DNA from 2 places in the Microbacterium sp. NPDC089189 genome. Region 1 is predicted to be linked to the other one. Evidence: predicted binding sites of a transcription regulator. Region 1 holds the regulator's gene; the other holds the start of a gene.
What was found. The regulator HrcA, encoded in region 1, represses chaperone genes, less so after heat shock. The targets are predictions, from matches to a motif close to TTNGCACTCGNNNNNNNCGAGTGCNAA.
Positions count from the first base shown of each region.

Region 2: a site for HrcA is predicted at 12,267-12,293, ahead of groES (co-chaperone GroES). Genes of this name have one in related genera too.

Region 1 covers NZ_JBFBHG010000001.1:98,449-113,077, reverse strand. The annotation lists gene AB0N73_RS00550 (PhoH family protein) at 1-684, opposite strand, end outside; gene AB0N73_RS00545 (HIT domain-containing protein) at 677-1,024, opposite strand; gene AB0N73_RS00540 (16S rRNA (uracil(1498)-N(3))-methyltransferase) at 1,048-1,791, opposite strand; gene dnaJ (molecular chaperone DnaJ) at 1,795-2,913, opposite strand; gene hrcA (heat-inducible transcriptional repressor HrcA) at 2,959-3,996, opposite strand; gene AB0N73_RS00525 (carboxylesterase family protein) at 4,102-5,526, shown strand; gene hemW (radical SAM family heme chaperone HemW) at 5,516-6,730, opposite strand; gene AB0N73_RS00515 (DUF1990 family protein) at 6,730-7,380, opposite strand; gene lepA (translation elongation factor 4) at 7,455-9,305, opposite strand; gene AB0N73_RS00505 (alpha/beta hydrolase) at 9,362-10,099, shown strand; gene rpsT (30S ribosomal protein S20) at 10,218-10,478, shown strand; gene holA (DNA polymerase III subunit delta) at 11,355-12,386, opposite strand; gene AB0N73_RS00490 (ComEC/Rec2 family competence protein) at 12,391-14,629, opposite strand, start outside.
Region 2 covers NZ_JBFBHG010000004.1:94,551-109,179, reverse strand. The annotation lists gene AB0N73_RS03680 (S8 family serine peptidase) at 1-2,523, shown strand, start outside; gene glmS (glutamine--fructose-6-phosphate transaminase (isomerizing)) at 2,800-4,650, shown strand; partial or broken gene AB0N73_RS03670 (holo-ACP synthase) at 4,732-5,079, shown strand; gene alr (alanine racemase) at 5,400-6,524, shown strand; gene tsaE (tRNA (adenosine(37)-N6)-threonylcarbamoyltransferase complex ATPase subunit type 1 TsaE) at 6,563-7,087, shown strand; gene AB0N73_RS03655 (alpha/beta hydrolase) at 7,068-8,054, opposite strand; gene tsaB (tRNA (adenosine(37)-N6)-threonylcarbamoyltransferase complex dimerization subunit type 1 TsaB) at 8,129-8,809, shown strand; gene rimI (ribosomal protein S18-alanine N-acetyltransferase) at 8,806-9,333, shown strand; gene tsaD (tRNA (adenosine(37)-N6)-threonylcarbamoyltransferase complex transferase subunit TsaD) at 9,330-10,442, shown strand; gene AB0N73_RS03635 (DUF4190 domain-containing protein) at 10,439-11,041, shown strand; gene AB0N73_RS03630 (class I SAM-dependent methyltransferase) at 11,051-12,241, opposite strand; gene groES (co-chaperone GroES) at 12,382-12,678, shown strand; gene rarD (EamA family transporter RarD) at 12,765-13,718, shown strand; gene AB0N73_RS03615 (ABC transporter substrate-binding protein) at 13,866-14,629, shown strand, end outside.

The DNA.
Region 1 (14,629 bases):
TCCGCGCATGTACGCGAGCGGGGCCACCTCGATCGTGCCGCTCGCCATGAGCTTGGGCACGAGCTCGGGGTCCAGCATCTCGTTGAGCGCGTCGTAGAGCGGGCGCAGGTAGGGATCGATCTTGTCGGTCAGCGACCCGGGCAGGAACCCCAGTCGCTCTCCCGCCTCGATCGCCGGGCGGCTCAGGATGATGCGGCTGACCTCTTTGCGCTGGAGCGCCTGCACGGCCTTGGCCATCGCGAGGTACGTCTTGCCGGTACCGGCGGGACCGATGCCGAAGACGATCGTGTTCTCGTCGATCGCGTCGACATAGGCCTTCTGCCCGAGCGTCTTGGGGCGGATGACCTTGCCGCGCGACGACAGGATCGCCTCCCCCATGACTTCCGAAGGGGTCAGTCCCGTCGCGGTGTCGAGGATGCGGCGGGAGGCGCTCACATCGGTCGGGGCGAGGTCCTGGCCGCGGCGCGTCATGACCAGCAGCTCTTCGACGAGCCGCTTGGCGGCGGCCACCTCGGCGGCACCGCCGGAGAGGGTGATCTCGTTGCCGCGGACGTGCACGTCGACGTCCGGGTGCTCCTTCTCGACGACGCGCAGCAGCCGGTCCTGCGGACCCAGCAGCTGCACCATCGCGATGCCGTCGGCGAGCAGCGTCTCGACGGCCTGGTCGTCCTGCGGCTCAGCCATGTGTCGTCCCTTCGGTGAGGCCGCCGGCCAGGACGTGCGCGTGCACGTGGAAGACGGTCTGCCCCGCGTCGGCGCCGGTGTTGAAGACGAGGCGGAAGTCGCCGTCGGCGTGCTCGGCGGCGACGGCCCCCGCGAGCTCGACGATCTCGGCCAGGAGTCCCGGGTCGCCGGCGGCGAGCTCGACGACGTCGCGGTAGTCGGCCGTCTTCGGGATGACGAGCAGGTGCACCGGGGCCTGCGGCGCGATGTCGCGGATGACGAAGGCCCTGTCGGTCTGCGCGACGATCTCGGCGGGGATCTCGCCGTTCAGGATGCGCGTGAAAACGGAGGGCTCACTCATCCCCCCAGTCTATCCGCGCCCCGTCACCACCGTCCGAGTGCCACGTCGAGGGCGGCGATCGCGGCGGGGCCGGCGGTGGAGGTGCGCAGCACGCTGTCGCCCATCCGGACCGCGCGGGCACCGGCGGCGACGAGCGTCGCGATCTCGGCCGGGTCGATGCCGCCCTCGGGGCCCACGATCAGCACGATCTCGGTCGCGCCCGCGGCGGCGAGCTCGCGGACGCGGGCGGTGAGCCGCTCCTGCGCCGTCGGCTCGAGCACGAGGGCCGCGACGCCATCGATCCGCCGGGCGAGCGCCGCTGTGCTGAGCGCGTCCTCGACATCCGGCACCCAGGCGCGGTGGGCCTGCTTGGCGGCCTCCCGCACGATGCCCGCCCACCGGGCGCGCCCCTTCGCGGTCTTCGCCGCATCCCACCGCGACACGCTCCGCGTCGCCTGCCAGGGGATGACGGCGGCGACGCCGAGCTCCGTCGCCGCCTGGACGGCGAGCTCGTCGCGATCGCCCTTGGCCAGCGCCTGCGCCAGCACGACACGGGGCGAGGCGGGCGGCACGTCGTCGCGTTCGGCGATCCGCACCGTCACCTCGCGCGGCGCGACGGTCTCGCAGACGCCGCGCGCCCACACCCCACGGCCGTCGCCGACCGTGACGTCCTCGCCCACGCGCACGCGGCGCACCGTCGCCGCGTGGTGGGCCTCGGCGCCGGTGAGGACGACGAGCCCGCCGGGCACCGCGTCAGCGGCGTCGTCGAGGAGGAAGTGCAGCGCCACGGATCATCCGTTCCGGAAGCGGTCGCGGAGCTTCGCGAACAGGCCCTGCTGGAACTCGGCGAGATGGGGCGCGGGGGCCTTCGTCTTCTTGGCGAACTCCTCGATCAGCGCCCGCTCCTTGTGGTCGAGGCGCGTCGGGGTGACGACGTGCACGCCGACGCGGAGGTCGCCGCGCTGGTGACCGCGCAGCGGCGTGATGCCGCGGCCCTTGATGGTCAGGACGTCGCCCGCCTGCACCCCGGCGCGCAGCTCCAGATCGACCGGGCCGTCGAGGGCGTCGATCGTCGTGGTCGTGCCGAGGATGGCGTCCGTCATCGACACGTCGAGCGTCGCGAGCAGGTCGTCGCCGTCGCGGCTGAAGATGTCGTGCGGTTCGACGGTGACCTCGAGGTACAGGTCGCCGTTGGGGCCGCCGGCGGGTCCGACCTCGCCGGAACCCGGGAGCTGCAGCCGCAGCCCCGTCTCGACGCCGGCGGGGATGTCGACCGAGACCGTGCGACGCGCGCGCACGCGCCCCTGGCCCTGGCACGTGGCGCAGGGGTAGGGGATGGTGGTGCCGTGACCCTGGCAGGTGGCGCACGGCTGGTTGGTGACGACGTTGCCGATGAGGCTGCGCACCGTGCGCTGCACGTGGCCGGACCCGTGGCAGATGTCGCACGTCACAGGCGACGTGCCGGGCTGGCAGCATCCGCCCTCGCACGTCTCGCAGATGACGGCCGTGTCGACCTCGAGGTCGCGGTGCGCCCCGAAGACGACCTCGCCGAGGTCGAGCGTGACGCGCACGAGCGCGTCCTGCCCGCGTTCGGCGCGGGAGCGCGGACGCGTGCGCGCCCCGCCTCCCCCGCCGCCGCCGAAGAAGGTGTCGAAGATGTCGCCGAAGCCGCCGAAACCCGCGGCTCCCCCGCCGCCGAAGCCGCCCGAATCGCCCATGTCGTAGCGGCGGCGCTGCTCGGCGTCGCTCAGCACGTCGTAGGCGTGGGTGACGAGCTTGAACCGCTCGGCCGCGTCGTCACCGGGGTTGACGTCCGGGTGGAGCTGGCGCGCCAGCCGGCGGTACGCCTTCTTGATGTCGTCCTGCGACGCGTCGCGCGACACGCCGAGTACTTCGTAGTGGTCAGCCACTTTCGCCTTCCCGTCCGCGAATCGCGGAGATCGTGTCGGACGCGCTCAGCGCGCCCGGTCGTCCTCATCGAGCAACCGGCTGAGGTAGCGCGCGACGGCGCGTACCGCGGTCAGGTTGCTCGAATAGTCCATTCGAGTGGGGCCGAGCACGCCCACGCGCGCCTGCCCCCCTGTGGTCTCGTAGTCGCTGGCCAGAACCGATGCCTCGATCAGGCCGAACGGCTCGTTCTCGCGTCCGATGGATGCCGAGAGCCCCTGCTCATCGGTCACCATCTCGCCCATCAACCGCAGCAGCGTCACCTGCTCCTCGATCGCCTCGAGCAGCGGGTAGATGCTCCCGCGGAAGTCGCCTTCGGCGCGGGCGAGCGTCGCGGTGCCCGCCATGACCAGCCGGTCCTGGCGGAACTCGTCGAGCTCCTCGCCGACCGCGCGCAGGATCGCCTGGTGGGCGGCGGCCGATCGCGGCTCGGCGGGAGGATCCGCGAGCGCCTCGCCGACGCGCTTGCTGCCCTCGCGCACCGACTGCCCGGTGACCAGCGCCGACACCCGCGCGCGCAACTGCACCACATCCGCGTCGTTCAGCTCTTCGGGCGCGAACGCCAAGCGCTGCGAGACCCGGCCGGTGTCGGTCACGAGGATCACCACGAGGCGTGCCCCGCCCAGGTGCACGAGTTCGACGTGGGTGATGTTGGCGCGCTCGAACGAGGGGTACTGCACCAGGGCGACCTGGCCGGTGAGCTGGGTGAGGGCGCGCACGGTGCGTGCCAACAGGTCGTCGAGGTCGGCCGGGCCCGCCAGGAACGTGCCGATCGCGCTGCGCTGCGCCCCGGTCAGCGGTCGGAGCTCCGCCAGGTGGTTCACGAAGACCCGGTAGCCCTTGTCGGTCGGGACGCGACCGGACGAGGTGTGCGGCGCGGCGATCAGCTCTTCGTCCTCGAGCATCGCCATGTCGTTGCGGATCGTCGCCGCCGAGACGCCGAACGAGTGCTTCTCGACGATCGACTTGCTGCCGACGGGCTCGCGCGTCGCGACGTAGTCCTCGACGATCGCCCGCAGGACGTCCAGTCCGCGCTCGCTGACCATGCGCACTCCCCTCTGGCACTCCGGATCCGTGAGTGCCAATTCTAGCGCGCTCGCCCGACCGGTCGTCGGGAGCGGGAACCTAGGATCGGATCCGGGAGGCCCACCATGACGAACACCACCATCGAGACCCGCGCCGGGGTCCTCGCGGGCTCCGCCGACGCGACGGCACGGCGCTTCCTGGGGATCCCGTACGCCGCGGCTCCCGTGGGGGCGCGCCGTTTCGCGCTGCCGGAGCCGGCAGAGCCCTGGTCCGGTGTGCGCGAGGCGACGGCGTTCGGTGCGACCGCCGCGCAGTCGCCCTACCCCGCGGCGATCGGGCGCCTCCTCCCCTCCATCCGCATCGACGGCGACGACGTCCTCACGCTCAACGTGTGGACGCCGGTCGACGCCCAGGACGCCCCCGTGATGGTCTGGATCCACGGCGGAGCGCTCGAACGCGGCGCGTCCGCCCTCGCGGCGTACGACGGTTCGTCGTTCGCGCGGGACGGCGTCGTCTTCGTCTCGATCAACTACCGCCTGGGTGCCGAAGGGTTCTCGGTCTTCGAGGACGCGCCGCAGAACGTCGGTCTGGCCGACGCGGCGGCGGCCGTGCATTGGGTGCACGAGAACATCGCCGCGTTCGGTGGCGACCCCGCCCGCGTGACCCTGTTCGGCGAGTCGGCGGGCGGCGCGCTCGTCGCCGCCCTCCTCACCCGTCCCGACATCCGTGCGGTCGTCGCCGGCGGCATCGTGCAGTCGGGACCGCTCGATGCCACCACTCCCGAGCGAGCCGGCCGGGTGACGCGCGCCGTCGCACGGGAACTGCGGATCTCGCCCACGGCCGCAGCCTTCCGCCGCGTGCCTCCGGCGGAGCTCGTCGCCGCGCGCGACACGCTCGCCGCGGGCGGCACGCTGCTGCGCAGCTCCCCCGGCTACACGATGTCGGTCGACGGCGCGCAACTGCCGGCCTCGCCGCGCACCGGGCTGCGCGACCTCGGCATCCCGCTGATCATCGGCACGAACACCGACGAGTACCGCCTCTGGTACACCCCCGAGCAGCTGGCCAAGATCTCGCGTCTGACCTTCAGCGTGGCGTCGGTGGGGATGCGGCTGCCCCGCGGGCTCTGGCGCGCCTACCGCGCCGACGTCCCGGACGGCGGAGCGGGCGAGCTGCTGGGCCAGGTCCTGACCGACAACATCCTGCGCGCCCCCGCCGTCGAGCTCGCGCGACACCGCGCGGCGGCAACGCACGTCTACGAGTTCGCCTGGCCGAGCCCCGTCCGCGATCTTCGCGCCGCGCACGCGCTCGAGATCGGCTTCGTGTTCGACGGGTTGGGCGACGACGCCGCCGATGCGATGGCCGGTCCCACGGCGCCCGCCGCCCTCGCGGCGCGGATGCACGCCGACTGGGTCGCGTTCGCGCGCGACGGCCGCGCTCCCTGGCCGTCGTTCCGCGACGACGGCCTCGTGCGTCGCTACGACGTGGTCACGGACGACGTCGCGCTGCCCCGCGCGGCGGCTCTCGCGACCCTCAACCCGCTCACTCGGTGAGGGCGCGCACCACCGCATCGGCCAGCAGGCGCCCGCGACGGGTCAGTACGACCCGGCCGCGCACGGCATCCGCCCCCTCGATCAACCCGTCCGCGATGAGTCCCGCCGCCGCTCCCCGCTGACGCGCCGGGACGGCGTCGAGGGGCAGGCCCTCACGGATGCGCGACTCCAGCAGGATGCGCTCCAGCAGACGCGCCTCCTCATCCGGGATCTCGCGTGCGGCCGCGGGCGAGATCCCCTGCGAAAGTCGCTGCGCGTACGCGGCGGGATGCTTCACGTTCCACCACCGCACGCCGCCGACGTGGCTGTGGGCGCCCGGACCGAACCCCCACCAGTCCGTGCCCCGCCAGTAGGCGAGGTTGTGCCGCGAGCGGTGTGCGCCGCCGCGCGACCAGTTGGACACCTCGTACCAGTCGTACCCCGCCGCCGCCGTCAGATCGTCGACGAGCTCGTACATCTCGGCCTGCAGATCGTCATCGGGGGCCGCGACCTCGCCCGCGCGGATGCGGCGCGCCAGCTTCGTGCCGTCCTCGATGATCAGCGCGTACGCCGAGAGGTGATCGGGTTCGAGAGCGAGCGCGGCCGTCACCGACGCCCGCCAGTCCTCGAGCGACTCCCCCGGGGCGCCGTAGATGAGGTCGACGCTCACATCCAGTCCCGCCGCGCGCGCACCGGCGACCGCGGTGGCGACGTTCGCCGGGTCGTGCGTGCGATCGAGCGCGGCCAGCACGTGCGGCACGACGGACTGCATGCCGATCGAGACGCGGGTGACCCCCGCCGCGGCCAGCCGTGCGAGCGACTCGGGCGTCACCGAATCCGGGTTCGCCTCCACGGTCACCTCGGCGCCCGGGGCGATGCCGAACGTGTCACGGACGGCCGACAGCATCCCGCCGAGCGCATCGGTCGACAGGAGGGTCGGCGTCCCGCCGCCGAAGAACACCGTCTGGGCGGGGCGCGGTGCGGCCTCGAGCACGCGCTGCGCGAGCGCGATCTCCTGCGCGACGGCATCCGGATAGTCGTCGCGTCGGTGACCGCGCAGCTCGTCGGCGGTGTAGGTGTTGAAGTCGCAGTAGCCGCACCGCACGCGGCAGTAGGGCACGTGGATGTAGACGCCGAAATCACGGTCGGCCGCCGGCACGATCCCCGCGGGCAGAGCGCCGTCCGCCGGCACCGGGTCGCCGTCGGGCAGCACGGAGGGCGACATCAGGTGGACGACAGGTACATCGGGGAGATCGCCCGCAGGTAGCGGCCGAACAGCTCGCGGCGCCGGCGCCGCACGAGCACGGGCAGCATCCGGTAGAGCAGGGCCACCGGGCGGTCGAACGCGCGCACCGTGAACCAGACCTCATCGTCGGCGCGCCACTCGATGATGAACGACTCCTCGCCGCTCACGACCGACTCACCGACCGTCCCGAGCGCGAACCCGATCCGTCGCTTCTCCTCCACGACGAAGATCACGCGCAGCTCGGCGTCCACACGCAGACCCGACACGCGGCCGTGGATGCGGACGGTGGATCCGGCGCCGACGTACGGCGTGCCGTCCGCGTCGAAACGCTGGTCGGCGTCGAGGCGGCTCGGCGCGATCGGCTGCCCCTCCTCGTCGAAGCTGACCCCGGAATACCCGGGATCGGATGCGGGACGCACCTCGCCCATCGACAGGCCGCCGTCGCGCAGCGCACGCCAGGCCAGGAGGTCGGCACCGGCGGAGCGGAATCGCTCTTCGCCGCTGCCGAGCTTCCATGACTCCTGAGCGGGGATACTCCGCTCGGGCGGGTACTGCATGAGGTCCGGGGCCTGTGTCGCACCGACGGCGGCGTAATCGACGGTCTCGTCCCGGAAGGTTCCGCGGCGCATGTGCCCACCCTAACCGTCGTGCCGCCGCCGACCACCCAGCTGCCGTCCAGCCGGTGGATCGCCCGCGGCGATCATCACTTCTTGTCTTTGGTCTCCACGTCGCCCGACAGGGCGGCGATGAACGCCTCCTGCGGCACCTCGACGCGTCCCACCATCTTCATGCGCTTCTTGCCCTCTTTCTGCTTCTCGAGGAGCTTGCGCTTGCGGGTGATGTCACCGCCGTAGCACTTGGCGAGCACGTCCTTGCGGATCGCGCGGATGCTCTCGCGCGCGATGATGCGCGCACCGATCGCGGCCTGGATGGGCACCTCGAACTGCTGGCGCGGGATGAGCTTGCGCAGCCGCTCGGTCATGAGGGTGCCGTAGGCGTAGGCCTTGTCGCGGTGGACGATCGCGCTGAACGCGTCGACCTTCTCGCCCTGCAACAGGATGTCGACCTTCACGAGATCCGACACCTGCTGGCCGGAGGGCTCGTAGTCGAGGCTGGCGTAGCCCTGCGTGCGGCTCTTCAGCTGATCGAAGAAGTCGAAGACGATCTCACCCAGCGGCATGTTGTAGCGGATCTCGACGCGGTCCTCGCTGAAGTACTCCATGCCGATCAGCGACCCTCGTCGCGACTGGCACAGCTCCATGACGGTGCCGACGTAGTCCTTAGGCGTCAGGATCGCGGCCTTCACCATGGGCTCGGCGACCGAGGCGACCCGGCCGTCCGGGTACTCGCTGGGGTTGGTGACGGTGACGGTCTCGCCCACATCCGTCGTGACCTCGTAGATCACGCTCGGCGCGGTCGTGATCAGGTCGAGATCGAACTCGCGCGAGAGGCGCTCGGTGATGATCTCGAGGTGCAGCAGCCCCAGGAATCCGCATCGGAAGCCGAAGCCGAGCGCGACGGACGTCTCGGGCTCGTACTGCAGCGACGCATCCGACAGCTTGAGCTTGTCGAGCGCTTCGCGCAGGTCGCCGTAGTCGCTGCCGTCGATCGGGTAGATCCCCGAGAAGACCATGGGCTTCGGGTCGGTGTAGCCGGCGAGGGCGTCCGTGGCGGGCTTGCGGGCGTTGGTGATGGTGTCGCCGACCTTGGACTGGCGCACGTCCTTCACACCGGTGATCAGGTAGCCCACCTCGCCGACGCCGAGGCCCTTGGTCGGCGTCGGCTCCGGGCTCGACACGCCGATCTCGAGCAGTTCGTGCGTGGCCTTGGTCGACATCATCTGGATGCGCTCGCGCGGCTCCAGCTTTCCGTCGACCATGCGGACGTAGGTGACGACGCCGCGGTACGCGTCGTAGACGGAGTCGAAGATCATCGCGCGCGCCGGCGCGTCGGCGTCGCCCCGCGGCGCGGGGATCTGCTCGACGATCCGGTCGAGCAGCTCCTCGACGCCCTGGCCGGTCTTGCCGCTGACGCGCAGCACATCATCGGGCGAGCCGCCGATGAGGCCGGCGAGCTCGGCGGCGAACTTCTCCGGGTCGGCCGCCGGGAGGTCGATCTTGTTGAGCACCGGGATGATGTGCAGATCGTTCTCGAGCGCGAGGTACAGGTTGGCCAGCGTCTGGGCCTCGATGCCCTGCGCGGCGTCGACGAGGAGGATCGCGCCCTCGCAGGCGGCGAGCGAGCGGCTCACCTCGTAGGTGAAGTCCACGTGACCGGGCGTGTCGATCATGTTCAGGGCGTAGGCGCCGTCGGCCCCGCCCCACGGCATCCGCACGGCCTGGCTCTTGATCGTGATGCCGCGCTCGCGCTCGATGTCCATGCGGTCGAGATACTGCGCGCGCATGTCGCGGTCGGCGACGACGCCGGTGATCTGCAGCATGCGATCGGCCAGCGTCGACTTGCCGTGGTCGATGTGGGCGATGATGCAGAAGTTGCGGATCAGCTCGGGCGGGGTCGCACTCGGCTGCAGTGGCTGTAGGGCGCGCGGTGACATGTCCCCTTGATTCTACGGGGAGGCGAGCCCGCGCACCGCCCGCCTACCCTGGGACCATGACGGTGCAGGTGGTGTTGGTGCACGGTATCCGCACATCGGCGAGCATGTGGCGCGCGCAATGCGTGACCCTCGCCGAGCGCGGAGTGCCCGTCGAGGCCGTCGATCTGCCGGGGCACGGCACGCGGATGTCCGAGCCCTTCACCCTCGAGGAGGCCTTCGCGACGATCGATCGCGCGGTGCGCTCCGCCGCCGAGCGCGGTCCCGTGCTCCTCGTCGGGCACTCCATGGGCGGGCTCCTGTGCACCGAGTACGTCGGCCGCACGGACGCTCCCCCGGTCGCCGGGTTCATCGCCGCGTCGTGCACGGCCGTCCCGCGCGGCGCGGGCCTGGCGATGTACCGCACCCTGGCGCGCGGCTTCGACGCGCTGCCGGATCGCGGCATGTGGATGACGAAGCAGGTGCTCGCCCGCACCCTCCCCGAGCACACGCGCGAGGATTTCGGCGCGGGCGGCTATGCGCTCGACGCACAGGACGGCGCCCTCGCCCAGCTGGCCGGGATCGACGTACTGACAGCGCTCGCCCGCATCCACGTGCCGCTGTGGTTCGTCAACGGGCAGTTCGACCAGCTGCGCGTCGGAGAGAGGACGTTCCTGCGGATCGCACCGCACGCCGAGCTGATCGTCTTCCCCCGCACGAGTCACCTCGTCTCGGCGATGCGCCCCGAGGTGTTCGACGCCGTCATCGCGCTCGCGATCGCCACACTCGAGGCGGACGCGCCCCGGCCCGTCTGGTAGGCTCAGTGTTTGGCTTGCGCGTGTGGGATTTTCCCGTCCCGCACGACCGCCGGAACGCGCCCCTCTACCGCCGACCGGCACTATCCGAGCAGACTCCGAAACGAAAGTCATACGACACGTGGCAAACATCAAGTCGCAGATCAAGCGCAACAAGACCAACGACAAGGCGCACGAGCGCAACAAGGCCGTGAAGAGCGAGCTGCGTACCGCTGTGCGTCGCGCCCGCGAGGCTGCGGTCTCGGGTGACAAGGCGAACGCCGAGAAGGCCCTAGTCCTCGCGACCAAGAAGCTCGACAAGGCCGTCAGCAAGGGCGTCATCCACAAGAACCAGGCAGCGAACCGCAAGTCGGCCATCGCCAAGCAGGTCGCCGCTCTCTGAGCAGTCCTCACGTCCGAAGCCCCCGTCGTTCTCGACGGGGGCTTCGTCGTTTGCGGGGTATCCCGAGGGCGTCGTTGCGGGGCGTCGTTGCGGGGGCGTCCCTCATCCCCCAGGCTCCGCCCCGCAGCCCCCTTCGCGAGTGCACGGCTTACCGCCGAGCGCACGACTTCCGCGCGTAGCTAGGTCGTGCACTCGGCGCGATGTCGTGCACTCGGCGGATACGACAGGCCGCACGCAGCGCACAACCGGGGCCCATACCTAGGTGGAACGCGGGATGCCGAGCGCACGGGTTACCGCCGGGCGCACGGGCTCCGCGCGACGCGACGTCGTGCACTCGGCGCGATGTCGTGCGCTCGGCGGATACGACAGGCCGCACGAGGTGCAACCACGAGGCGCACACCGCGGCGGAACGCGGGATGCCGAGTGCACGGCTTACCGCCGAGTGCACGGGCTCCGCGCGACACGACGTCGTGCACTCGGCGCGATGTCGTGCACTCGGCGGATACGACAGGCCGCATGCGGCGCACAACCAGGTGCGCACCTCGGTGGAACGCCAATCCCGGATGCCGAGCGCACGACTTACCGTCGATCGCACGGCTTCCGCGCGTAGCTAGGTCGTGCACTCGGCGCGATGTCGTGCACTCGGCGGATACGACAGGCCGCACGAGGTGCACCACGAGGCCCACACCGCCGCGCAAGGCCGGATGCCGAGAGCACGGCTTACCGCCGAGTGCACGACTTCCGCGCGACGCTAGGCCGTGCACTCGGTGCTACGCCGTGCACTCGGCGCTAGGTCGTGCACTCGGCGCGATGTCGGGCGCCGGGAGGACGTGACGGGCGGGGGATGCGGGGAGGCGGGGCTGTGGCGCGAGCGCGTCAGGCGCCGTAGGGGGCGCGGGTCGAGATGACGGTCACGAGGCGCTCGAGCGCGAAGACCGCGTCGCGCGAGCCGCCCTTGACGTCGGCGTCGGCACGCGCCGTCGCCTGGATCGCGAGCCCCAGCGAGTCCTGCGTCCAGCCGCCGGCGAGATCGCGGCGGGCACGGTCGACCTGCCAGTCCTTCATGCCCAGGCGCGAGGCGACGGCCGCCGATGACTCGCCGCGGCTTCCCGCCACGCGCGCCATGGTGCGCAGCTTCATCGCGAACGCCGCGACCATGGGCACCGGGTCGGCGCCCGAGGCGAGCGCCTGGCGGAGGGTGAGCAGGGCGTCGCCGTACCGACCGGCGATCGCCGTGTCGGCGACCGTGAACGCGGACGTCTCGACCCGACCGCCGTAGTAGCGCTCGACGATGGGCTCGGTGATGTCGCCCTCGACATCCGAGATCAGCTGCTGACAGGCGGCGGCGAGCTCGGTGAGGTCATCGGCGAACGCGCCGACGAGCGCGCGCAGCGCCCCCGGCACGATGCGTCGCTGCGCCTCACGGAACTCGCCCGCCGCGAAGTCGTAGCGGTCGGAGTCGCGCTTGATGGCGGGGCAGGCGACCTCGGCTCCCCCGCCCTGCCCGGCGCGGATCGCTTCGAGGAGCTTCTTACCCCGCACGCTGGCGCCGGTGTGCCGCAGCACCACGGTCGCTCCCTCCTGCGGAGCCTGCAGGTAGGAGAGGGCCTCCGCGAGGAACGCATCGGAGCACTTCTCCACGCTGCGGATGCGCACCAGACGCGGTTCGCCGAAGAGCGAGGGGGCGCTCACCGCGAGCAGCGTGCCCGCCGCGTAGTCCGAGGCGTCGATGTCGGAGATCTCGAGACTCGGGTCCTCGGCACGCAGGTACTCGCGCAGCCGCGCGGTGGCGCGCTCGGCACAGACCTCCTCCGGCCCCGAGACGAGAACGATCGGCGCGGGCGTCGGCGTACGCCAGGACTGCTGCGGGATCGCACTGCGGGGTGCGGAAGGACGTCGGGCTGCCACCGTCTCAGCCTATCCAGCGCGGACGACACGGGCGCGCGCGTCGCCGGCGACCCTCGGGCGGGGCGCGCTCGCGCCAGAGCGTCGGCACACCGGCATCCAGACCCACCAGGATCAGCCCGTCCTGGTCGCTGCGCGCCACCTGCGTGCCGCCCGCGCCCAGCAGCGCGAGCGCGTCGGCACGCGGATGCCCGTAGTCGTTGTCCTCGCCGACCGGGATGAGGGCCAGTCGCGCGGCGATGAGCCGGTAGAGGCCCGGATCCTGATCGGCCGAACCGTGATGGGCGAACTTCACCACGTCGTACGGACCACGCACCATGCCGCCGGCGCGGAGCCGCTGCTGCGCCTCGGCTCCGAGGTCGCCGAGCAGGATGCTGCGCGGCACCCCGCCGCCCGAGACCTCGATCACCACACTCGCATCGTTGCCCGCGACGGTGTCCTCCGGCGCCGGCCACACCACGCGCCACCGCGCGTCGCCCAGCCGACCCGAGGCGCCCGCGGCCACCTGATGCGTCTGCTCGGCACTCACCTGCCGGATGCGGCGGGTGCCGTCCTCATCGGCGGGCCCGTGGAGCAGCACGCCCACCCGCCCCGCGATCGCCCCGACGCCGCCCACGTGGTCGAGATCGAAGTGGGTGAGAACGAGCACGTCGATCCGGTCGATCCCGAGTCGAGCCAGGCACGCGGCGACCGGCTCCGGCGACGGTCCGGTGTCGATCAGCATGACGGCGCCGGCCGAGCGCAGTAGGACCGCGTCCCCCTGCCCGACGTCGCACAGCGCGATCCGCCACTCTCGGGGCGTGGTGAGCGGCACGACGACGGACGAGACCAGCAGGGTGCCGATCGCCAGCGCTCCGCCGATGCCAGAGGCGATCCCCGCGGCCCACCGAAGCGCGCGGCTCCGGCGCCCACGCCCGGTGGAGACGAGCAGCACGACGAGCACCGCGCCCGCGGCGGCCAGCGCGACGACGCCGCCCCAGCCCTCGACCCACGGCAGCGTGCTGCCGGGCAGCGCCGCGGTGGCATGGGCGGTGGCGGCGATCCAGGCCGCGGGAATCCACGCGAGTCCGACGAGCCCGGCCTGCAGCAGCGGCACCGGCGCGAGGAGGCAGGCGGCAAGGCCCAGCACGGTGGCGGCCGGCGCGGCGGGCGCCGCCAGCAGGTTCGCGACGACCCCGTAGACCGCGACGCCGGGGCTGACAAGCACGATGAGCGGCCCGCACACCAGCTGCGCAGACAGCGGCACGGCGAGCATCACCGCGAGCGGATGCGGCATCGCCCGCGCCAATCCGCGCGCGAGCGGCGGCGCGAGCACCAGCAGCGCACCGGTCGCCGCCACCGACAGCGCGAAGCCGAGCGAGAGGGCGAGCCACGGATCGAGCGCCAGGAGCAGCGCGACGGCGAGCGAGAGCACCGAGAGCCCCGCGCCGCGACGGCCCAGCAGGAGCGCCAGCATCGCGACGGCCGACATGGTGGCCGCGCGGATGACGCTGGGCTCCGGCGTGACCAGCACGACGAAGCCCACCAGCGCCGCGAGCCCCGCGGCCACCCGGAGCGCACGCCCGGCGCCGACGGCCGCGGCGCCGAGGAAGGCCAGGCCGACGACGATGGCGCAGTTCGCCCCCGACACCGCGGTCAGGTGCGTGAGACCGGAGGTGCGCATGGCGGCGTCCAGGTCGGCGTCGACCGCCGCGGTGTCGCCGACGGCGAGTCCGGGCACGAGTCCTGCCCCGGGTTGCGGCAGCCCGTCCGTCGCGGCCGCGAGACGCTCGCGCAGCCACGCGGATGCCGCTTCGACACCGGTCGGCGCGGCGAGGACGGCGATGTCGCCGGCGGGGCGCACCACGAGGACCGCGCGCTCCCCCGCATCCGCGGGGAACGCCGTAGCGATGAACCCCCAGCGCGCGCCCGGCGCGGCCTGCGGCGGCACCGTCTCGAGCAGCAGGGTCACGGGTGCGCCGCCCGGCAGTGCGTCATCGCCGACCCGGAGCGTCTCGACGACCGCATCGACCCGCGCGCCCCGCACGGTGGGCTCCGCCTTGCCGGTCACCCGCACCTCCAGCGTGAGCGCTCGACCATCCGCCGCCGACGCCGTCATCGCCCGTACCGGCTGCTCACCCGCGACGGTGGCGGCGGCGACCGTCGCGAACAGCAGCGCGACCGCGGCAAGGACGAGGAGGCGGGACGCGCGGGTGCCGAAGGTCAGCACCGCGCACACGAGCGCCGCGCCGCCCAGCAGCCAGGCC
Region 2 (14,629 bases), on a different contig from region 1:
ACATCCCTGCCCGCAACGGGCCCCGGCAGCCTCACGGTCGACGCATCCGGTGCGGTGCAGGCGACCGTGACGTTCGCATCGCGACCGGATGTGGCGACGCTCGATGCCGTCGCCGCGATCGCGACCCTCGAAACGGTCCACGGCTTCAGCGCGGCGGTGACGGTCGTCGCGGATCCGCAGCGGCTGCCCGAGCTCGCGGCGCTGCCGGGGGTCGTGGGTGTGGCCCCCGTTCTCGCGCCGGCGACGAGTGTCGCCAACAGCGCCGCCGCGACGGACCCCGCCGCCGAGGCCGCCGGCCCCGGCATCCGGCTCGCCGCCGAGGATTCCTGCCGCGCGTTCGGCGTGGATGCGGATGAGCCGCTCCGCTCCGCTCTCGCCCGCGAAACATTCGACGTCGACGGGACCGGCGTGACCGTCGGCATCATCTCCGACTCGTACGAGAGCGGCGCCGCACGCGCGACCACGCCCGCCGAGGAGATCGCGGCGGGACTGCTCCCGGGCCCAGGCAATCCCTGCGGGTACACGAGCCCGGTCGAGGTGCTGGTCGAATCCACATCCGGCGGGGACGAGGGCCGCGGGATGGCGCAGCTCGTGCACGGCGTCGCCCCCGGGTCGCGCCTGCTCTTCGCCAGCGGCAACGGCGGAACCAACGCCATGGCCGACTCGATCATCGCTCTGGCGGATGCGGGTGCCGACATCATCGTCGACGACCTGGGATACGCCGAGGAGCCGCGCTTCCAGCAGGGGCTGATCTCCGCCGCGATCACCGAGGTCCAGAACCGCGGCGTGGCGTACTACTCGGCCGTCGGCAACGACAATGCGACGGGGCATCCGCGCACACCCAGCGCCGGCAAGCCCATCGCGGCCTGGCAGACGATGTCGTACCGGCCCATCGCTTGCCCGGAGTGGGTGGAGGGCCCCGCGGACGCCACGAGCTGGGACTGCCTGGACTTCGATCCGGGCGAGACGTCGGATCCCACCGACACGCTCTCCTACTCGCGGGCGGTGCACCCCGGGTTCGTCCTCAGCTGGGGCGAAGCGGTGTACGACGTCACGACGGCGTTGAGCTTGCAGGTGTACTCGAGCGCGTCGGGCGAACCCGAGCTGATCGCCGGGAGCGAGGTGTTCTCCTCGTGGATCCCGAATGCTCTGGTCTCGGTCGATGCCGAGGGTCCCGCGTACGACGAGGTCGACCTCGTCGTCGTGCGTGACACGTCAGCCGGGGAGGTCGGCACCCCGGCGGTCTGGATCGGCAACTGGGCAGGCGCGGGCGCGCTCACGACCCGCGAGCACAACGAGACCGTGGGAGATGACCTGGTGGGCGCCGCGGCGTTCGGCCACGCGGCGGACGGATCGACGATCGGCGTCGCGGCTGCCGACTGGCGCACGCCCACCCTGCCGGAGTCCTACAGCTCTCCCGGACCCGGCACCATCCTGTTCGAGCCGATGAACGCCTTCGAGCCGGTCCCCTCCGCGGCGCTGCCCGCTCCGCTCGTCGTCGCCGGCCCCGAGGTCGCATCGGTCGACGGCAACCGCACGAGCTTCTTCGGCCAGCTCAGCGAGGACGGCGTGTACCGGTTCTTCGGCACGTCGGCCGCCGCTCCGAACGCCGCCGCCGTGCACGCCCTCGCCGCCGAGTACGCCCCCGGCTTGCGTGCCGGCGAGGTGACCGAGGCGCTGCTCGTCACGGCGCGCGCGATGGAGAACCCGTTCCCGGCGTACCGCACCGACGCCGAGGTCTTCGGCGCCGGCCTCGTCGATGCGAATGCGTTGCTCGAGCAGTTGCCGCCGCGTGCGGTGGCCGGGCTCGAGGCGGAGGCGTTGTCGCCGACGAGTATCGCGGTCTCGTGGGATGCGGTGGCGGGAGCCACGGCGTACCGGGTCGAGGTGCTCGCGGGTGACGCCGTGCTGCACGATGTCGAGCTCGATGCCGAGGTGACGGCGACGACGTTCGACGCGCTGACGGCGGAGTCGTCGTACACGGTGCGGGTGACGGCGATCGGCGCGTCGGCGTATGGGCCGGCGGCATCCGTGGATGTGTCGACGCCGCGTCCCGCGGTGCCTGGCACGACGCCGGCCGCGCCGACGGTCGCGGAGTTGGGCTCGACGCCTGCTCCGGGCCTGGTGGCGACGCCGGCGACGGTCGCCGCGGGCGGCACGGTCACCGTGACGGGTTTGCCGTCGCGTGAGTATGTGTATGGCTGGTTTTTCTCGGATCCGACCGCGCTCGGGTGGGCGTGGACCGGGGCGGATGGTGCGGCGACGGTGACGGTTCCGGCGTCTGTTCCGGCTGGGGCTCACCGTCTGGCGTTCCGCGCGGAGGACGGCACCTTGCTCGGGTGGGTGGCGTTGCAGGTCACCGCCGCGGCTCCCGCTCCGGTTCCCGCTCCCGCCGTGGCGTTGGCGCGCACCGGTCAGGACACGGATCTGGCTCCGGTGGCGCTGTGGGCGGCCGCCGGTCTGCTGGTCGGCGCCGGCCTGACGGTCGCCGCTGCCCGTCGCCGCGCCGCATCCCGCCCGTAACGCTCTGACTGGACCCGCGAGACAGCAGTTTCGCGCCGAGACGGTGGGTTTAACCCACGGTCTCGGCGCCGGGATGCTGTCTCGCGGGTCTGTGGGGTTCCCGGGGCCGCACCCGACCCGCGCCCGACCCGCACGACCCGCGTCCAACCCGCACGACCCGCCCTCGACCCGCCCGACCCGCACGCCCCCGCGGCACGCCCGACCCGCACGCGCCCGCGGCACGCCCGGAGGGTATGCACGGCGGGCGGGCAGCCGCGGCGGCTTACGATGGACCCCATGTGTGGAATCGTCGGATACGTCGGCCCTCGGCCGAGCCAGGACATCTTGATCTCCGGGCTCGCCCGACTCGAGTACCGGGGATACGACTCGGCGGGCATCGCCGTGATCGACGCCGCCGGCGACCTGGGGATGCGCAAGCGCGCCGGCAAGCTGCAGATGCTGCGCGACGACCTCACGCGCCACCCCCTCGCCGACGGCACCACCGGCATCGGCCACACCCGCTGGGCGACCCACGGCGGGCCCACGGATGAGAACGCGCACCCGCACCTGGCCGACGACGACAAGCTCGCCGTCATCCACAACGGCATCATCGAGAACTTCGCCGAGCTGAAGGCCGAGCTGATCAGCGAGGGCTACACGTTCCGCAGCGAGACCGACACCGAGGTCGCGGCCCTGCTCATCGGGCGCGAGTACGCGGCATCCGGCGATCTCGTCGCAGCCTTCCGTGCCACGGTCGGTCGCTTCGAGGGCGCGTACACGCTGCTCGCCATGCACCAGGACCACCCGGGCCTCGTGGTGGCGGCCCGCCGCAACTCGCCGCTCGTGATCGGCCTGGGCGAGGGCGAGAACTTCCTCGGCTCCGACGTCGCGGCCTTCGTCGAATACACCCGTAACGCCCTCGCGATCGGTCAGGACGAGATCGTCGCGATCACGCCCGGCGGCGTCGAGGTCACCGACTTCGAGGGAAACCCCGTCGAGCCGGAGCCCTTCGAGGTCACCTGGGATGCTGCCGCCGCCGAGAAAGGCGGATGGTCCTCGTTCATGGCGAAGGAGGTCTCGGAGGAGCCCGAAGCCGTCGCGAACACGCTGCGCGGCCGCATCCACGAGGGCGTCGTCGAGATCCCCGAGCTGGACGGGCTCGACGAGCTGTTCGCCGGCATCGACCGCATCGTCATCATCGCGGCGGGCACGGCCGCCTATGCCGGCCAGACCGGCAAGTACGCGCTGGAGCTCTGGACCCGCATCCCCGTCGACGTGGAGCTCGCGCACGAGTTCCGTTACCGCGACCCGGTGATCGGCGAGAACACCCTCGTCGTCTCGATCAGCCAGTCGGGCGAGACGATGGACACGCTCATGGCGGTCAAGTACGCCCGCGAGCGCGGCGCCAAGACGCTGTCGATCTGCAATACGCAGGGCGCCACCATCCCGCGCGAGTCGGATGCCATCGTCTACACCCACGCGGGTCCCGAGGTCGCGGTCGCCTCGACCAAGGCGTTCGTCGCGCAGATCACCGCCATCTACCTGCTGGCCCTCCACGTCGCGCGCGTGCGCGGCTCGATCTCGCGCGCCGAGATCACCCGTCACGTGCTCGAGCTCGAGGCCGTGCCGCGCAAGATCGCGGACGTCATCGAGACGCAGCAGGAGCGCATCACGCAGCTCGCCCACTGGATGGCCGACACCCGTTCGGTGCTCTTCCTCGGACGGCACGTGAACTACCCGATCGCGCTCGAGGGAGCCCTCAAGCTCAAGGAGATCTCCTACATCCACGCAGAGGGCTTCGCCGCCGGCGAGCTCAAGCACGGTCCGATCGCGCTCATCGAGCCCGGCCAGCCCGTCTTCGTGATCGTGCCGTCGCCGCGCGAGTCCGCGGTGCTGCACGACAAGGTCGTCTCGAACATCCAGGAGATCCGCGCCCGCGGCGCCCGCGTCATCGTCGTCGCCGAGGAGGGGGACGCCTCGGTGCTGCCCTTCTCCGACGAGGTGCTGCACATCCCGCTCGCCGGCCCCCTGTTCGAGCCGTTCCTCGCGGTCGTGCCGCTGCACATCTTCGCGATGGGGCTGGCCACGGCCAAGGGCCTGGATGTGGATCAGCCGCGCAACCTGGCCAAGTCCGTCACCGTCGAGTGAGCCGGCACGGGCGCTCGTGAGAGGCGGCGCCCGCGTGGATAAGCTGACGGATGCGGCGGGTGCCGCATCCGGGGAGGACGCATGATCGTCGGCATCGGTGTCGACCTCGTCGACGTCCCGAGGTTCGAGCGCACGCTCGCGCGGACGCCGCGCCTGCGCGACCGGCTGTTCTCGGTGGCGGAGCGTCCGCTCAAGCCCCGCTCGCTGGCCGCGCGATACGCCGCGAAGGAAGCGCTGATCAAGGCCCTCGGCGGCTCGGACGGCGTGCACTGGACCGAGATCGAGGTCGCGTCCGAGCCCTCCGGCAAGCCGGGCTTCGCGCTCTGCGGGTCGACGGCCGCCGTCGTCGCCGCCCGTGGCATCACGGCCCTCCACCTGTCGATGAGCCACGATGCGGGCCTCGCCACCGCCTACGTCATCGCCGAGGCCCTGCCCGCCCCCTCCGTGTCCGCCCCGTCCCAGGCCTCGCTCGCGTCGCCCGAGTTCGCCTCGCCCTCGCCCGCCCCGCCCTCGCCCGCCTCGCCCTCGCCCGCCTCGCCCGCGCTCGCTCCGCCCTCTGCCGAGCGCACATCCGGTGATCGAGCGCATATGCGGGACGATGTGCTCTCGACGACGGGATATGCGCTCGGGGATGAGGGGCGCCCGGCAGCAGCGCCGGCACCCACAACAGCACCACCGGCAACAGCACCACCCGCGCCCGCAACAGCACCCACACCCGCACCCGCACCCACGCCCGAGGGGGAGAAGACATGAGCACGTTCCCGGCAGGGGTGATGCGCGAGGCTACGATCGACGTCGGCGCCATCGAGGACAACGTGCGGCAGCTGCGGCGCCTCGTGGGGGTCGAGGTCATCGCGGTGGTCAAGGCCGACGGGTACGGCCACGGCGCGGCCCGCTCGGCGGCGGCGGCGCTCGCGGGGGGCGCGACGCGCATCGGGGTCGCCGACATCGGCGAGGCGCTGGCGCTGCGCCGCGCCGGCATCGACGCGCCGATCCTGGCCTGGCTGCACGCCCCGGGCGTCTCGTTCGGCGAGGCGGTGGAGCGGGGGATCGAGCTCGGCATCTCGGACATGGCGCAGCTGAACGCCGCGGCCGCGGCGGGCAGCGGCGACCGGGCCGCCGTCATCCACCTCAAGCTCGAGACGGGGCTCGGGCGCAACGGCGCGGCCCCGGCCGAATACCGGGTGCTGTTCGCCGAGGCGGCGCGGCTGGAGCGGCTCGGCCGCATCCGCGTGCTCGGTATCTTCAGCCACCTCTCCAACGCCTCGCCCGAGGCCGACCGCGAAGCCATCGCCCGGTTCGAGGCCGGGCTGGGCGCGGCGGCGGCGGCCGGGCTCTCGCCGCGGTTGCGGCACATCGCCGCCACGCACGCCGCGATCGCGCTGCCCGAATCCCGCTTCGACTGCGTGCGGCTGGGCATCGGCATCTACGGCCTGTCGCCGTTCGACGACCGCTCGTCGGCCGACCTCGGCCTCCGTCCGGCGATGACGCTGCGTGCGGCGGTCGCCGCCGTCCGCCGGGTCGGCCCGGGCCAGGGCGTCTCGTACGGCTACGACTACCGCACCGACCGCGACACGACCCTCGCCCTCGTCCCGCTCGGCTACGCCGACGGCGTGCCCCGGCAGGCCTCCGGCGCGGGTCCCGTGCGCATCGCCGGGCAGCGCTTCACCGGTGTCGGCCGCATCGCGATGGACCAGTTCGTGGTGGATGTGGGCGACGCCGCCGTCTCGGTGGGCGATCAGGTCGTGCTCTTCGGCGATCCGACGCTCGGCGTGCCCTCCGCGACCGACTGGGCGGATGCCGCCGGCACCATCAACTACGAGATCGTCACCCGCATCGGCGCCCGCGTGCCCCGTCGCCAGGTCGCCGGATGACCGGGCATGAACCCGAGCGCGCCGACGTTGCAGAGGGTATGACGACGCACACCGGATCGATCGGACTCGACGACCTCGTCGGAGAGCGGGAGATCGTCTCTCCCGCCGACATGGAGCGGCTCGGCCGCGACATGGGAGAGCGTCTGAGAGCGGGCGACATGGTGGTCCTCACCGGTCCGCTCGGGGCGGGCAAGACCACGCTCACCCGCGGCATCGCGCAGGGTCTCGGCGTCCGCGGCCCCATCCAGAGCCCCACCTTCGTCATCGCGCGCACGCATCCCTCCCTGGTGGGCGGCGCCCCGCTCGTCCACGTCGACGCCTACCGACTCGGGTCGTCGGCCGAGCTCGAGGACCTCGACATTGACCTGGACGGCTCGGTCGTCGTCGTCGAGTGGGGTCGCGAGGTCGTCGCGCGCGTCGCCGACACGTGGTGGGAGGTCGAGCTCGACCGCGAATGGCACGGTCGCGGCGTCGACACCGCCTGCGGCACCTACTCGCGCGCGACGGAGGCCCTCGACGCCGACAGTCCGCGGCTGGTGAGGATCACGCGCCATGCACGGTGACGTCCGCCCCGGGTGACGCCACCCGGTAGGCCGACCACTGCACGGGAGCCCCGCGGCGCCCGAGGCCCAGCGCGGCGAGCGTCGCCGCCGGCTGCTCGATGTGCGCGAAGTGCCCGGCACCGCGCAGTCGCGTCTCGCGCAGCCCGGGCAGAAGCCGCGCCAGCTGCGTCGCCTCGTCGGCGCTCGCGAAGACGTCGCGTTCGCCGCGCACCGACCGCATCGGGCTCCGGATGGCGCGCCACCGCGTCTCGTCGTAGTCGGCCGACATGCGGGTCGCCGCCGCGAAGGCCGTCGGCCGTACCTCGTGCGACAGGGCGCGGATGACGCTGCCGTCGACCCTGCGCGGATGGGCGAACAAGGGAGAGGCCAGCAGGCGCAGCATGCCGATGCGTTCCAGCAGGCGGACGAGCGCGAGGCCCGGGCCGCCGAGCGCGCGCAGCACGCCCATGATCGCCATCATGCCGCCGAAGCCCGGCACCCGGGCGGCTCCCGAGAGCCGATGCCGCGCCGCGAGCTGCACCCCGGGACCGCTGGGCGAGACCAGCCCGACCTCGACCGTGGCATCCGGCTCCCGCGCGGCCAGATCGAGCGCGAGGAACCCGCCCATGGAGTGCCCGACCACGTGCCAGCGGGTGTAGCCGAGCGCGCGGACGGCGCCGGCGATCCGTGCGCTGACCTCGGCGATGTCGGGCACGGGGCCCGCCGACTCGCCCCACCCCGGAAGATCGGGGATGACGACGTCGGTGAGGGGCGCGCCGCGGCGATCGGATGCCGTGAGCAGCGGCGTCCACGTGCTCCACGACCCTGCCGCGCCGTGCAGCAGGACGGTGGCTGAGGTCGCTCCCGGCCGGCGGCGTCCGGTGCGCACGACGAGCGCGGCGCCGTCGGGCCCCGGCAGTACACGGCGGGTGAGCCCCAGCGCGGGTTCGTCGGTGCGCAGGGCTCCCCGGGTCGTGTTCTCGTGCATGACGGTGATTCGTTCCCGTGGCGCCAGCGGATTCCCTCCCGCGGCGCGCCGCGCACGCCGACTACCCTGGAGACGTGATCCTCGGCATCGACACCTCCCTCGGTACGGCGCTCGCCGTGGTCGACCCCGACGGGGTCGTGCGTGCCGAGGTCTCCAGCGACAACCCGCTCGGGCACGCCGAGGTCATCGGCGACTTGCTCCGCAGCGTCCTGGATGCGGCGGCCACCACGGCGGCCCACGGCACCGGTCTGCCGGCCGCGGGCGACGACGCGATCACCCATGTGGCGGCCGGCATGGGCCCCGGCCCCTTCACCGGGCTGCGCATCGGCATCGCCGCCGCCCGGACGTTCGCGCTCGCGCGGGCGCTGCCCGTCGTCCCCGTGCCGAGCCACGACGCGGTCGCGCTGGGCGTGCTCCTGGCGGCGGCGATGGAGGACGCCCTGCCTGGCCGTTTCGCCGTGGTCACCGATGCCCGGCGGCGCGAGTTCGCGTACACCGTGTACTCCGGGCTGGACGACGACGGCCTCCCCATCCGGGATGCCGAGCCCGCCCTCATCCCGCGCGATCAGCTCGACGCGCGGCTGGACGACCTCGCCGCGATGCGGCTCGACGCCACCGCGATCCCCGCTTCGCTGCTCGCCCTCGCGGCGGCCCGGGCCGTCGCCGCCGGGCGCACGCTGGCCACGAGCGAGCCGCTGTATCTGCGTCAGCCGGATGTGACCATGCCGCACGCGCCGAAGAAGGTGGGCGCATGATCCGTGACGCCGTCGCCGCCGATCTCGACGCCATCATGCGCCTCGAGCGCATCAGTTTTCCGACCGACGCCTGGAGCGAGGCGATGATGCGCGAGGAGCTGGCGTCGCCGCACGGGCACTACATCGCGCTCGAGCACGGCGGCGTCCTCACCGGCTACGCGGGGCTCCGTGCACCGCGGGGCGGTCGCGACGGCGACATCCAGACGATCGCCGTGGCCGAGGCGGCGCGGGGTCGGGGGAGCGGGCGCGCGTTGCTGCGCGCCCTGCTCGCCGCGGCCGCGGAGCGGGGCGTGCGCGAGGTGTTCCTCGAGGTGCGCGACGACAATCCGGTCGCCCAGCGGCTGTACGCGTCGGAGGGCTTCACGGAGGTGGGCCGGCGTCCCCGGTACTACCAGCCCGACGACGTCGACGCACTCGTGATGCGGGCCGACATCCCGGCGTGGGCGGCAGCGTCCGCGTCCGCAGGCGCCGCCTCATCCGACGCCGCAGCTTCATCCGCCGCAGAAGGGACGGAGGTCCGATGAACACCGCGGAACCCCTGGTGCTGGGGATCGAGACCAGCTGCGACGAGACCGGCATCGGCATCGTCCGTGGCAGCACGTTGCTGAGCAACACCATCGCGAGCTCGATGGACGAGCACGCCCGCTACGGCGGCGTCGTGCCCGAGGTCGCCGCACGTGCGCACCTCGAAGCCCTGCAGCCCGCCATCGAGGCGGCGCTGGACGAGTCCGGCGTGACGCTGGCCGACATCGACGCCGTGGCCGTCACCTCCGGTCCCGGCCTGGCCGGCGCCCTCATGGTCGGCGTCGGAGCCGCCAAGGCGCTCGCCGTGGGGCTCGACCGCCCGCTCTACGCCGTCAACCACCTGGTGGGCCACATCGCCGCCGACATCCTCGATCCCGACGCGGCTCCGCTGGAGTACCCGACCGTGGCGCTGCTGGTGAGCGGCGGCCACACCGCGCTCCTGCTGGTGCGCGATCTCACGACCGACGTCGAGCTGCTCGGTGAGACGGTCGACGACGCGGCGGGCGAGGCCTTCGACAAGGTCGCCCGCATCCTCGGTCTGCCCTACCCGGGCGGTCCCGAGATCGACCGCGCTGCGGCCGACGGCGACCCGACCGCCATCCGCTTCCCGCGCGGGCTTTCGCGCGCCTCCGACATGGCCGAGCATCGCTACGACTTCTCGTTCTCGGGGCTGAAGACCGCGGTCGCGCGGTATCTCGAGCAGACCCCGGATGCGTCGGTGCCCGACGTGGCGGCCTCGTTCCGCGAGTCGGTCGTCGACGTCCTGGTCACGAAGGCGCTCGACGCCTGCGCCCGGCACGGCGTTCCCCGCCTGCTGCTGGGCGGCGGCGTGATCGCCAACCGGCGGTTGCGCGAGGTGGCCCTCGCGCGCGGCGAGGCGGCCGGCGTCACCGTGCGCATCCCGCCGCTGCGCCTGTGCACCGACAACGGCGCGATGATCGCCGCCCTCGGTGCGCGTCTGATCATGTCGGGGCGTGCGCCGTCGACGCTGGCCTTCGGGGCGGACTCCACCCTGCCGGTGACCGAGATCCAGGTCGCCGAGGACCCCGCCGCCGAGGACCCCGCCGCCGAGGACCCCGCCGTCGAGAGGCCCGGAGCCCTCGCATGAGCGAGCAGGACGGCATCCGCGGGATCCCGTCGCCGCCGCCCGTCGACCCGGATGACCCGGCGGCGCAGCCGTTGCTCGCCGCCGCGGCCGCCTGGGAGGACAGCCGCCGCGCCGACGACGCACCCGCCGGGGACGCGCCGCCGCCCGTGCCGGTTCCGGTGTTCCCGGTGGTCGCACGGCTCGAGGCGCCATCGCCCGACGTCGTCGTGCCGACCGACGAGTCCGCGCTCCCCGGTGCGCACCGCGGCGGTTTCTCGCGCGCCCCCACCGCTCCGATCGAGATCGGCGCGCAGGTGGAGGGGCCGCAGGAGTTCGTGCCCACGACGCGGACCGTGGTGGTGCCCGATGACGCCGCTCCGCCGATGAGCCTCGCGGTGCTGTCGATCGGGTTCGCGGTCGTCGGACTCATCGTGTCGTTCGTCGTCGGCTGGGGCTTTCCGCTCGGCATCGTGGCGGTCGTGCTGGGGGTGCTGTCGCTGCGGCGCCTCGTCGAGAGCCGCCCGTTGGCGGTCTGGGGGATCGTGCTCGGCGTGCTGTCGCTCGTCTACAGCGGCGGCTGGCTGGTGTGGGCGGCGTACCGCTCCGGCATGCTCGGCTGACGCCCGGCGTCAGCTCACGCGATCGGCGAGCAGCGCCGTCCGGCGGTCGCCGATGCGCGTGATGAACAGCGTCGCCTGCTGGTCGCCCTTCAGCTTCAACCGGGTGCGCAGCTGCGCCGGGTCGACGTCCACGCCGCGCTTCTTGATCTCGAGTCGTCCGATGTCGCGCTCGCGCAGGGCCCGCGCGAGCTTCTTCTCATCGGCGGGCAGCGTCTCGCGCACCCGGAAGGACTGCACGAAGGGGCTCGTGAGGGCGGCGTCGGACGTGAGGTAGGCGATGCGCTCGTCGAGCATGCCGGCATCGAGCGAGCGGGCGACGTCTCCGATCAGACGGGCGCGGATGACGGCGCCCTCCGGCTCGTGCAGGAACTCGCCGAGCTCGCGCACCGGGGCGTCGGGTGCATCGGCCGCGGCCGTCATCTCGTGCGCCTCGTCGCCGCGCAGCACGAGCGCGGCTCGGCGCACGCCCTCGCGGGCCAGCGACCCGCTCCACAGCACCAGCTCGATCGTCGAGCCGTCGACGCTGATCCACTGCGCCTCGGCATGCGCCGGGATGTCGGCGCGCTCGAAGCCGGGACCGAGCTTGATCCCGGTGGGCAGACGGTCGGCGAGCGCGAAGGCCCAGTCGAGCGCGGGCGTGAAGTCCTCGGCGCGCAGGCGCTGCGTGTGGTCGCCTCCTGCCGTGCGGCGCGCCGGGTCGAGCCAGACCCCGTCGACGTCGGCGAGGTCGGTGTCCTCGGCGAGGGCATGGTGCACGTGCGCGAGGTCGCCGAAGGGGGCGAGGTTGTAGGCCGCGACCGCAGCGGTGGCCTCGTCGGCGTCGACCGCGGTCACCTCGATGCCGAGCGCGGCGAGCCCGAGCGCGTCGCCGCCGATGCCGCATCCGAGATCGGCCACATGGGCGAGTCCCGCCTGGCGGAATCGCCCGGCGTGGCGCGCGGCAATGCCCAGGCGCGTGGCCTGTTCTAGGCCGGCGCGGGTGAACAGCATCCGATCGGCGAAGGGTCCGAACTTGGCGTGTGCCCGGCTGCGCAGCCGCGCCTGGGCCACCACAGCCGACACCAGCTCGGGGGAATGCCCGGCAGCGCGCAGACGGCTGACGGCCGATGCCACGGCCGTCGTCGAGTCGACCGTCCCCAGCTCGTCGACGAGGCGCAGGCCCTCCGGGGTGAGCAGGGTGCGCAGCTCGCTCATCTCCATGCGATCAGCCTACGGTGACGCTGTGTTGGCACTCGCGTTGCACGAGTGCCAGTCCGCCTCTAGACTTGTCATTAGCACTCTCGGTGTGAGGGTGCTAACAGAGTCTTCCGTTTCACGAAGCGAGAAAGAAGAGGTAGACCGTGTCGGTTTCCATCAAGCCGCTCGAGGACCGCATCGTCATCCAGCAGGTCGAGGCCGAGCAGACCACCGCGAGTGGCCTGGTCATCCCCGACACCGCCAAGGAGAAGCCCCAGGAGGGCGAGGTCGTGGCCGTGGGCCCCGGCCGCATCGACGACAACGGCAACCGCGTTCCGCTCGACGTCGCCGTGGGCGACCGCGTGATCTACAGCAAGTACGGCGGAACCGAGGTCAAGTTCGGTGCCGACGAGTACCTCGTGCTCTCGGCTCGCGACGTCCTCGCTGTCGTCGTTCGCTGACACCCTTTCGAAGGGCCCGGTCGTTTCGGCGACCGGGCCCTTCGGTGTTCGCGCTCCGTGTGCGGGCGCGGACCTAGGCTGAGGGGATGACCTCTGCTGCGCCCGGCGAACGCGTCGTGGCCGGCGGCCTGTACGCCTCGGGGGCCTACGCCCTCTGGGGCGTCCTGCCGCTGTACTTCCTGCTGCTCGCGCCCGTCGGCCCGTTCGAGATCGTGGGATGGCGCATCCTCTTCTCGCTCGTCTTCTGCGCGCTGCTGATCGCGGTGACGCGCGCCTGGCGCCCGCTGCTGGCGATCATGCGCCAGCCGCGGCTGCTCGCGCTCACTGCCCTCGCCGGCGTCCTCATCTTCATCAACTGGCAGACCTACCTGATCGGCACCCTGAGCGGGCATGTCATCGAGACCAGCCTCGGGTACTTCACGAACCCGATCGTGACGGTGCTCCTCGGAGTGCTCGTGCTCCGCGAGAGGCTCCGTCCCGCCCAGTGGGCGGCCATCGCGCTCGCCGCCGCGGCTGTCGTGGTCATCGTCGTCGGCTACGGCTCCGTGCCGTGGATCGCCCTCATCCTCGCGTTCTCGTTCGGGTTCTACGGCCTCGTGAAGAAGAAGATCGGGCCGTCGGTGGATGCGGTCAGCGGCCTGACCCTCGAAACGCTCTGGCTCTCGCCGGTCGCCGTGGTGCAGCTCGCGGTCGTGGCGTCCACCGGCGGTCTGCTGATCGGTGCGCTCGGACCCGAGAAGGCGGCCCTCCTCGCCCTCGCGGGCGTGGCCACCGCCATCCCGCTGCTGCTGTTCGCCGCCGGTGCCCGGCGCGCGCCGCTCACCCTGCTGGGCATCGTGCAGTTCATCGCGCCCATCCTGCAGTTCCTCATCGGCTGGTGGCTGCTGGGCGAGCAGATGACGGTGGGGCGCTGGATCGGCTTCTCGCTCGTGTGGGCCGCGCTCGTGCTGCTGACGGTGGACTCGATCTGGGCGTCGCGTCGCTCCCGACGGTCCCGAGTCTCGGCGCCCGCGGCATCCGATGTCACCGATCTGACCTGACATCTCGCGGAAAAGTCGCAAATCGGTAACGATCGGCCCACGAAACGCATCGTTAATCAACGGCAACATTCCCGAGACGAAGCCGCGGCTAGGTTGGTGGCACCCGACGTCGACGACGAAGCCGACGTCCTGACATCAAGGAGCAACATGAGCCCCATCACGCGTCCGCGCGCCGGCAGGATCCTCGGCGGTATCGCCGCGGTCGGCGTCGGTGCACTCCTGCTGGCCGGCTGTTCCGGCGGCGGTAGTGATCCCAGCACCACCGAGGCATCGGGGGCCGACTTCCCGATCGACTGCGACGCAGCCGCGCCCGCGTCGTACACCCCGGAGTACGCGTCGACCTCCGAGGGCCCGGGAACGGACCTCACCTACAAGATCGGTACGGCCCTGCCCGTCACCGGTAACCTCGCCTTCCTCGGCCCGCCCGAGATCTCGGCGACCGACTACGCCGCCTCCGAGGTGAACGCCGCTGCCAAGGGCATCACGATCGACCTCATCCAGGGCGACTCGGGCGACACCGACAACAAGGCCTACGAGACCGAGATCCCGCGTCTGCTGGGCGAGGGCGCCACCGCCATCGTCGGCGCCGCCTCCTCCGGCACCTCGCTGCAGTTCATCGACCAGGTGATCGCGGCGAACGCCATCCAGTTCTCCCCGGCCAACACCTCGGCGGCCTTCACCGGCTACAAGGACAACGGCCTGTACTGGCGCACCGCGCCCTCCGACGTCCTCCAGGGCGAGGTGCTCGGCAACCTGGTCGCCGCGGACGGCAACGAGACGCTCGGCATGATCGTCCTGAACGACGCCTACGGCACGGGCCTGGCCTGCTTCACCAAGGCCGCGTTCGAGGCCGCCGGCGGCGAGGTCGTCGCGACGTCGCTCTACAACACGGGTGACACCAACTTCTCGGC